Regions from separate parts of the Streptomyces sp. NPDC044719 genome, predicted to be linked through region 1. Evidence: riboswitches for the same ligand, from Rfam matches in the RefSeq annotation. Region 1 holds a riboswitch; the other holds the start of a gene.
The links. Region 1 has a riboswitch for cobalamin ahead of AC07DF_RS16305 (ABC transporter substrate-binding protein). Riboswitches for the same ligand answer to the same signal wherever they lie in the genome.
Positions count from the first base shown of each region.

Region 1 (4,572 bases):
GATCGCCCCGGCCGAGCTGACCAGCGCGGCCGTGAGCAGGGCCGTGACGCACAGCAGCACCAGACGGGTGCGGGCCACGGACACCCCGAGCGCGGCCGCCGCGTCCTGCCCGAAGGCGAAGGCGTCGAGGGTGCGGGCGTACGACAGGCACACCACCAGTGCCACGGCCAGGACGGCGAAGCACAGCCACACGTCGGTCCAGCCGGCCCCGCCGAGTGAGCCCAGAAGCCAGAACAGCACGCCCCGGGTGGTCTCGGCGTCGGCGGCGGTCAGCACGACGAAGGAGGTCAGCGCGGAGAAGAGCTGCATGGCGGCGACGCCCGCGAGGACGACCCGGTCGGTGGTGTCGCCGAGGGTGTGGCTGAGCAGCAGGACCAGCGCGAAGGAGACCAGGGCGCCGAGGAAGGCGCCCGCGGACACCGAGACGGCACCGCCGCCCACGCCCAGCACGACGATGACGACCGCGCCGGTGGAGGCGCCCGAGGACACCCCGAGCACGAACGGGTCGGCCAGCGGATTGCGCAGCAGCGACTGCATCACGGCCCCGCACACGGCGAGTCCCGCCCCGCACACGGCCGCGAGCAGGGTGCGCGGCAGGCGCAGCTGCCAGACGATCCCGTCCCGGATCGGCGTCAGGCCGGAGCTGCCGACCCCCAGGTGGGACGCGACGACGGACCACACGTCCCCGACCCGGATGTCGGCCGGTCCGATGGTGATCGCCAGGGCGACGGAGACCACCAGCAGCAGGGCGCCCCCGACGGCGAGCGCCGGTCCGCGCACGGTCACTTCACGAGCCCGAACTCACGCAGTCCGGCCGCGACCTTCTCCACGCCCTCGACCGTGCGGATGGTCGGGTTCATGGCCTGCCCGCTGAGCAGCACGTACCGCTTGTGCTTGACCGCGTCCATGTTCTTGGTGACGGGGTTGGACTCCAAGAAGGCGATCTTCCGCTTCGCCGACTCGGCGGTCTCCGAGTCGCGGGTCAGGTCGCCGATCACGAGGACGTCCGGGTTCCGGTCGGCGACCGTCTCCCAGTTGACCTGCGGCCACTCCTCGTGCGTGTCGTCGAAGACGTTCTTCGCGCCGAGGGCGCGGGTCATGATCCCGGGCGCTCCGCAGCAGCCGGCCAGATAGGGCGACTCGGAGTTGGCGAACCAGTACAGAAGGGAGACGTCCGAGGCGTCGACGCCCCGCGTGGCCTTCCTCATCCGCTGCTGGAGGGATGCCACGAGCTTGTCGCCGCGGTCCTTCACTCCGAAGACGGTCGCGAGGTCCCGCACCTCGCCGTAGACGGTGTCGATGCCCAGCGCCTTGTCGCGCTTGCCGTCGCCGCCGCCCGAGTTGTCCTTGCCGGCGCAGTCGGACGGGGAGACGTACGTGGGCACGCCGAGCTTCTCGAACTGCTCGCGGGTGGCGACGCCGCCCTTGCCGAGGGTGGAGACGAAGGACGCCGCGACGAAGTCGGGCTCGGAGTCCAGGACCCGTTCGAAGGAGGGGTTGTTCTCGGCGATGCGCGGCACCTTCGCGTTGGCCTTCTCCAGCCCCTTCATCACGGGGTCGGTCCAGGTCGCGGTACCCGCTAGCCGGTCGGCGAGACCGAGGGAGAGCAGGATCTCGGTGGTGCCCTGGTTGAGGGAGACGGCGTGCCGGGGCGCCTTGTCGACCCGGACCTTCCGGCCGCAGTTGTCGAGTGTGACGGCGGCCTTCGTCGTGGTGGGCTTCGAGTCCCCGCAGCCGGTCAGGAGCAGGGAGCCGGCCGCGAGCAGGACGGCGGCACGGGCGGGTCGGGCGAGGGGCAAGGAAACCAGTCCTCAGGCGTCGAGGGCCCGATCGCGGAGCCCGGTCGTACGGTGCTCCCCCACCGCCGGCCGGCCGCGGGGGCCGCCAGCAGGTCTTCGGACTCGGGTTCACCCGGTGCGGGGCGCCTTCCCGTACGACGTCCAGCCGTACAGTGGCCGCGGCCCCGCCCGTCCCCCTCACCGCTGCGCGTCAGTTCCGGATTCGCACCGGATTCCCTGACCCACGTACATGGGTTCGACTGGCCTCGGCAAGCTATCACGGTGGGCATCGGGGAATCACCGCGCGCCCCGCGTCGTTGCCCGGACAGCAGCTCTTCCGCGACTCCCGAGGAGGCCGCCGGTGTACGGCGACGACGCAACGGTCCGCAGGATCCTCACCGAGCTCGGCGACACCTGGGCCGTGGTCGGCCTGTCGTCGAACCGGCAGCGCGCGGCGTACGGCGTCGCCGCGGTGCTCCAGCGCTACGGCAAGCGCGTCGTGCCCGTGCACCCCAAGGCGGAGACCGTGCACGGCGAGCAGGGGTACGCGAGTCTGGCGGACATCCCCTTCGACGTGGACGTCGTGGACGTGTTCGTGAACAGCGACCTCGCCGGAGCGGTCGCGGACGAGGCGGTCGCCAAGGGCGCCGGGGCGGTGTGGTTCCAGCTCGGCGTCATCGACGCGGCGGCGTACGACCGCACCCGGGCCGCGGGCCTGGAGATGGTGATGGACCGGTGCCCGGCGATCGAGATCCCGCGGCTCGGGTAAGGGTCACGACGGTCGCGCCCCCTCCATAATGAGCGCATGACCCACGCCTCCCCGCCCGCGGACACAGGCTCCGCCGGACGTTTCCCGGTCGTCGTCGTGGGTGCCGGTCCCGCCGGGCTGACCGTCGGCAACATCCTGCGGGCCGCCGCCGTGGACTGCCTGGTGCTGGAGACCGAGACCCGGGAGTTCATCGAACAGCGGCCCCGGGCCGGGGTCATCGAGGAGTGGGCCGTACGCGGTCTGGAGAAGCGGGGCCTCGCCCGGAACCTGCTGGACCGCGCGGAGCTGCACACCGCGTGCGAGTTCCGCTTCGACGGGGAGCGGTACCGGTTCCACTACGGCGAGATGACGGGCAGTCACCACTTCGTCTACCCGCAGCCCTTGCTCGTGACGGACCTGGTGCGCGAGTACGCCGATGTGCGGGGCGGGGAGATCCGCTTCGGGATCCGGGACGTGGAGCTGCACGACCTCGAGACCGACCGGCCGTCCGTGTCGTACACCTGCCCGGAGACGGGTGAACGGCGGGTCGTGCACTGCGACTTCGTGGCCGGCTGCGACGGGGCGCGCGGAGTGACGCGGGCCGCACTGCCGCCCGAGCGGGTCCGGGTCGCGCGGCACGACTACGGCATCGGCTGGCTGGCGCTGCTCGCCGAGGCGCCGCCGTCCGCCGACTGCGTGCTGTTCGGCTGTCACGCGAACGGCTTCGCGGGCCAGATGCCCCGCAGCCCGGAGGTGACCCGCTACTACCTCCAGTGCCCGCCGGGTGACGACCCGGAGAACTGGCCGCACGAGCGCGTCTGGGCGGAGCTGCGGCAGCGGCTCGGGGCGGCCGGAGCGCCACCGCTGACGGAGGGGCGGCTGATCGAGAAGCGCGTGCTGGACATGCACGACTACGTGGTCGAGCCGATGGCGCACGGCCGGCTGTACCTCGCGGGCGACGCGGCGCATCTGGTCGCCCCCATCGCCGCCAAGGGCATGAACCTCGCCCTGCACGACGCCTTCCTGCTCGGCGACGCCCTGGTGGTGCGCCTGACGACGGGTGACGACAGCGGTCTGGCCGGCTATGCGGAGGCCTGCCTGCGGCGTGTGTGGGACTACCAGGAGTTCTCGCAGTGGCTGTCCGAGGTGTACCACGGCACGGCGGCGGGCGACCCGTTCCGCGCGGGCACCACGCTCGCCCGGCTGCGCCGCCTGTTCACCTCGCCCGCGGCGGCCGCGGCCTTCGCCGAGCAGTATCTGGGGACGGCCGCGCGGTACTGACTCAGTCGTGCGGAGGGCGGTCGCTGAGACGGTGGTCGGCCACGTTCAGCGCCTCGTCCACGAGCCGGCGCAGATGGCCGTCGCGGAGTGAGTAGATCACGCGGCGGCCTTCTTTACGGGTGTCCACCAGGCCCGCGAGACGCAACCGCGCCAGATGCTGACTGACGGCGGGCCGGGCCGCCCCGCACGCTTCCGTGAGCGTCGTGACGTCGGCCTCTCCCCCGGTCAGCGCGTGCAGCAGGGCGAGCCGGGTCCGGTCGCCCAGGAGGGCGAGGAGTTCGGCGGCGAGCGCGAACTGTTCCTCGCCGGGGCTGCGCGGATGCGCATCGTGCGCAGGTGACAGGTGCATGCGTGCGCTCATACGCACATAATGGCCCTGTGGGCGTGTGCACGTCCACTCCCGCGCACCGGAAGGGGACCCACGTGAGCGACCGGCACGAGCACTCCCACCCTCACCACCACCGGCACGGCCTGCGCCACCGGCTGTCCCACCTCCTCACCCCCCACTCCCACGAGACGGCCGACAAGGTCGACTCCGCCCTGGAGTCCTCGGCCCGGGGAATGCGGGCGCTGTGGGTCTCGCTCGCGGTGCTCGGCGTGACGGCCCTGGCCCAGGCGCTCGTGGTGGCCGTCTCCGGCTCGGTGGCGCTGCTCGGGGACACCGTGCACAACACCGCGGACGCCCTGACCGCCGTACCGCTCGGGATCGCCTTCGTGCTGGGACGGCGGGCGGCCACGCGCCGCTTCACCTACGGCTACGGGCGG
Region 1 covers NZ_JBWKHE010000004.1:80,041-84,612, reverse strand. Annotated here, with positions in the region: gene AC07DF_RS16310 (FecCD family ABC transporter permease) at 1-786, opposite strand, end outside; gene AC07DF_RS16305 (ABC transporter substrate-binding protein) at 783-1,799, opposite strand; cobalamin riboswitch at 1,870-2,058, opposite strand; gene AC07DF_RS16300 (CoA-binding protein) at 2,140-2,547, shown strand; gene AC07DF_RS16295 (4-hydroxybenzoate 3-monooxygenase) at 2,584-3,807, shown strand; gene AC07DF_RS16290 (ArsR/SmtB family transcription factor) at 3,809-4,168, opposite strand; gene AC07DF_RS16285 (cation diffusion facilitator family transporter) at 4,231-4,572, shown strand, end outside.

Region 2 (4,572 bases), on a different contig from region 1:
GCGCGTACGGCTCGTACCTGCTCGCCTACAACCAGCTGTATCTGGCCCTGCCGGACGAGGTGCGGCGCGCGACGGGCTCCCAGGCGCCGCTGTCCTGGCTGTTCGCCCTGTCCTCGGTGCTGGTGGTCTTCACCCAGCTGCCGGTGACCCGCTGGGCGGGCGACCGGCTGGACCTGCGCCGCTCCATGACCGCCGGACTGCTGCTGATCGCGGCCGGTTTCACGGTGGTGGCCGCGGCGCGCCCCGCCGGCTGGACGGGAGTCGCCGGGCTGCTGCCCGCCGCGGGCTTCGTCGTACTGCTCACCGTGGGACAGATGCTGGTCGTGCCCGCCGCCCGCGCCTGGGTGCCCGACCTCGCCGAGGAGGGCCGGATCGGCCTCTACATGGGCGCGCTGTCCTCCGTGTCCGGCCTGATCGTCCTGGCCGGCAGCGCGGCCACCGGCTCCCTGCTCGACCTCGGCCTCCCGCCCGCCGTGCCCTGGCTGGTCCTCGCGGCCGTACCGGCCCTGACGGTGGCTCTGCTGCCGCGCCGGGAGGAGCGGCCGGAGACGGACGAGACGGCCTGACCCGGCGGGCGGCAGCCCGGCAACCGCGTGCACCGCGCCATCACCCCGCCGGGCGACGTCTCCGCTCCCGGATTTCCGGGACGGCACCGTCCCTCGACACCGCCGCGGAGATCAGTGGTCACGCGGCGCCAGTATCCTGGGTCGGCTGCGATGTCTCCCACCAACCCCCGCGTCAAAACGGGGAGTTCGGCCTGCGGCGACGTACCTTCCCCCACGCATGAGACGAGGACGAGTGCTGCTAGCGGGCCGCTACCGGCTGGATGTTGAGATCGGGCGCGGTGGAATGGGAGAGGTCTGGCGCGCGTACGACGAGACGCTCGCCAGAGCGGTGGCCGTCAAGCTGCTGCTGCCCCAGGACACCGATGTCACGGCGGCCTCCCGGTTCCGTCTGGAGGCCCAGACCGCCGGGCGTCTCAACCACCCCCATCTGGTGGGTGTCTGGGACTTCGGCGAGTACGACAACCGGCTGTACCTGGTGATGGAACTGGTCGACGGCGACAGCCTCGCCGGGGTGCTGGCCGCCTCCGGCGCGCTTCCCGCCGAACGGGTGGCGGATCTCGCCGCGCAGGCCGCCGCCGGGCTGGCCGCCGCACACGCGCAGGGCATCGTCCACCGCGACATCAAGCCCGCCAACCTCCTGCTGGACGCCCACGGCACCCTGAAGATCGGCGACTTCGGCATCGCCCGCTTCCTCGACGACCCCGGCGCCGCGCTCACCGCCACCGGCCAGATCGTCGGCACCGGCCTCTACCTGGCGCCCGAACGCGCCCTGGGCCAGCCCGCGGGTCCCGCCTCCGACATGTACTCCCTGGGGTGTCTGCTCTACCAACTCCTCAGCGGGCGGCCGCCGTTCCAGGCGGACACCGCTGTCGCGCTCCTCCACCAGCACCTCGACTCCGCGCCCGTTCCGCCTCGCGAGCTCGGTGTCGCCGGACTCCCGCCGGCCTTCGAGAACTACCTGCTCGGCCTGCTCGCCAAGCAGCCCGAGGACCGGCCCACCGCCCAGCAGACCGCCGAGTGGTTCGCCGGGGGCGCCTGGCGAGGGCTGCCCGAGCCGCTGCCGGAGGCCGCGCCCCCCGTGACGTCCGCCACTCGGAGGCCGTATTCGGCCGCCGAGACCCGCAACCCGGCCGCCTACGCGCTGCCCGGCGCCCCGGGGCTGCGCACCGGCCGCTCACCCCGGACCGGCCGTTCGCGCCGCGCCGCGCCCCGGGGCGGCCCCGACCACCGCCGCAGGGCGGCCGCGACGATCGCCGCCGCGGCGCTCTTCGCCGCCGCGATGCTCGCCGGCATGCTGTGGTTCTCGCCCGACAACACCGCGACGGAGGGCACGGAGCCCGACGCGTCCCCCTCCGCGAGCAGCCCCGCCGCCACACCGTCCGCGGACTCCGCCTCGCCCCTTTCCTCCGACCCTGCCAAGGACACGGCTCCGGGCGCCGGCGCTCCGGCCACCGGCACAGTGGCCGATATCACCCCGTCCACCACCGCGCCCCCTCCCCCTGCCCCCGTCGCAACGACGCCCAGCCCCACGACTCCGGCGCAGGAGACGGCCGACCCAGCGCAAAAGGCGGACAAACCCCAGCAGGAGAAGCCCCGTCAGACCTGGGAGGACGGGGACGACGATGACGACGGCGGCGACGACTGAGCGGCCCTGCGCCGGTGTGCGAGCGGGCGCCCCCTCGCGCGCCCCCTCGGGTGGCTTGTCATCGTCCTTATCCCGGCATTACTGTCACCACGCCTTGGTGAACGGGAAATCCGGTGTGATGCCGGTGCGGCCCTCGCCACTGTGAATCGGGAAGTCCGGCTCCGGCCCTCACGGGCAGCCACTGGGTCCTTGTGACCCGGGAAGGCGGAGTACGGGCGGTGGTACCCGTCAGCCAGGAGACCGGCCAAGGCACGTCAACCATCCACGAGGTGCTGGAGAGGGTCTGCTGAGCCATGCACATAGCCGAGGGTTTCCTGCCACCCGCGCACGCGGTCGCCTGGGGCGTCGCGTCGGCACCGTTCGTCGTCCACGGGGTCCGGTCGCTCACCCGTGAGGTGCGCGAGCACCCGGAGAGCACCCTGCTCCTCGGTGCCTCCGGTGCCTTCACGTTCGTCCTGTCCGCCCTGAAGCTTCCGTCGGTCACCGGCAGTTGCTCCCACCCCACCGGAACGGGCCTGGGAGCCATCCTGTTCCGGCCGCCCATCATGGCGGTGCTGGGCACCATCACCCTGCTCTTCCAGGCACTCCTGCTCGCCCACGGCGGCCTCACCACGCTCGGCGCCAACGTCTTCTCCATGGCGATCGTCGGGCCCTGGGCCGGATACGCCGTGTACAAACTGCTGCGGCGGTACGACGTGCCGCTGATGGTCGCGGTCTTCTTCGGGGCGTTCTTCGCCGACCTGTCCACCTACTGCGTCACCAGCGTGCAGCTGGCACTGGCCTTCCCCGACCCGGGCAGCGGGTTCGTGGGCGCGCTCGGCAAGTTCGGCACCATCTTCGCCGTCACCCAGATACCGCTCGCGGTGAGCGAGGGGCTGCTGACGGTCCTTGTGATGCGGCTGCTGGTGCAGTCCAGCAAGGGCGAACTGACCCGGCTGGGTGTGCTCCTCGCCAAGAAGCAGTCCGTGACCGAGACCGAGGCGGCGACCCGATGAAGAAGAGCACGAAGATCAACCTCCTGCTGCTGCTCGCCGTGGCCGCGCTCGCCGTACTGCCGCTCGCGCTCGGCCTCGGCGACCACAAGGAGGAGCCGTTCACGGGCGCCGACGCCCAGGCGGAGACGGCGATCACCGAGATCGACCCGGACTACAAGCCCTGGTTCTCGCCGCTGTACGAGCCGCCGTCGGGTGAGATCGAGTCGGCGCTGTTCGCCCTCCAGGCCGCGCTCGGCGCCGGTGTCCTCGCCTACTACTTCGGTCTGCGCCGGGGCCGGCGGCAGGGGGAGCAACAGGCGCGGGAGCGGGACGCCGAGGAGTCCACGGCCGAGAGGGCCTGAGCCGCGTGCTGCCGATCGACGCGGCGGCGCACAGCAGTCGCTGGCGCCGCCGCCATCCCGTGGACAAGGCCGTGCTCGGTCTCGGACTCACCGTGCTGGCCATCTCGCTGCCGCCCTGGCCGGGTGCGGCGCTGGTGCTCGTGACGGCGGTGGCCCTGCTGCTGGGACCGGCCGGTGTGCCGGGCCGCCGGCTGTGGCGGGCCTACCGGGTGCCGCTGGGCTTCTGCGTGACCGGCGCGGTCACCCTGCTCGTCCAGGTCGGCGGGCCGGAAGGCTTCGTCTCCCTCGCGGACGACGGGCCCCTGCGGGCCGGGGAGCTGCTGCTGCGCACCTCGGCGGCCTCCCTGGGGGTGCTGCTGTTCGCCTTCACCACGCCCATGTCCGACCTGCTGCCGCGTCTGGTCCGGGCCGGCGTCCCGGCGCCCGTCGTCGATGTCGCGCTCGTGACGTACCGCATGAGCTTTCTGCTGCTGGACTCCGTGCGCCGGATCCGCGACGCGCAGGCAGCCCGGCTCGGGCACACCACGCGGGCCGCCGCCTGGCGTTCGCTGGGCGGCCTCGGCGCCACCGCGTTCGTCCGGGCCTTCGACCGGGCGGCCCGCCTCCAGGCCGGTCTCGCCGGGCGCGGCTACGACGGGACCCTGCGTGTCCTGGTGCCCGAGGCCCGCGTATCCGTCCGCTTCACGGTCGCCAGCTGCGCGCTCCTCGCGGCGCTGGCCGTCCTCACCTTCGTACTGGAAAGGCCGCCGGCATGAGCGAGCCCGCCCTCGTCGCCCTGCGGGGCGCGTCCTTCGCCTACGAGGACGGCCCGGCCGTGCTCAGCGGCCTCGACTTCGACATCCGCGAGGGGCGGGCGCTCGCGCTGCTCGGCCGCAACGGCAGCGGCAAGACCACGCTGATGCGGCTGCTCAGCGGCGGACTGCGGCCGCACGAGGGGCGGTTGACGGTCGACGGGCAGCCGGTGACGTACGACCGCAAGGGCCTGACCCGGCTGCGGACGACCGTCCAGCTCGTGGTGCAGGACC
Region 2 covers NZ_JBWKHE010000002.1:362,278-366,849, reverse strand. Annotated here, with positions in the region: gene AC07DF_RS08390 (MDR family MFS transporter) at 1-566, shown strand, start outside; gene AC07DF_RS08385 (serine/threonine-protein kinase) at 784-2,211, shown strand; cobalamin riboswitch at 2,290-2,474, shown strand; gene AC07DF_RS08380 (energy-coupling factor ABC transporter permease) at 2,505-3,206, shown strand; gene AC07DF_RS08375 (energy-coupling factor ABC transporter substrate-binding protein) at 3,203-3,547, shown strand; gene cbiQ (cobalt ECF transporter T component CbiQ) at 3,553-4,302, shown strand; gene AC07DF_RS08365 (energy-coupling factor ABC transporter ATP-binding protein) at 4,299-4,572, shown strand, end outside.
Region 2: linked by a shared signal. The riboswitch ahead of AC07DF_RS08380 (energy-coupling factor ABC transporter permease) and the one ahead of AC07DF_RS16305 (ABC transporter substrate-binding protein) in region 1 are both predicted to bind cobalamin.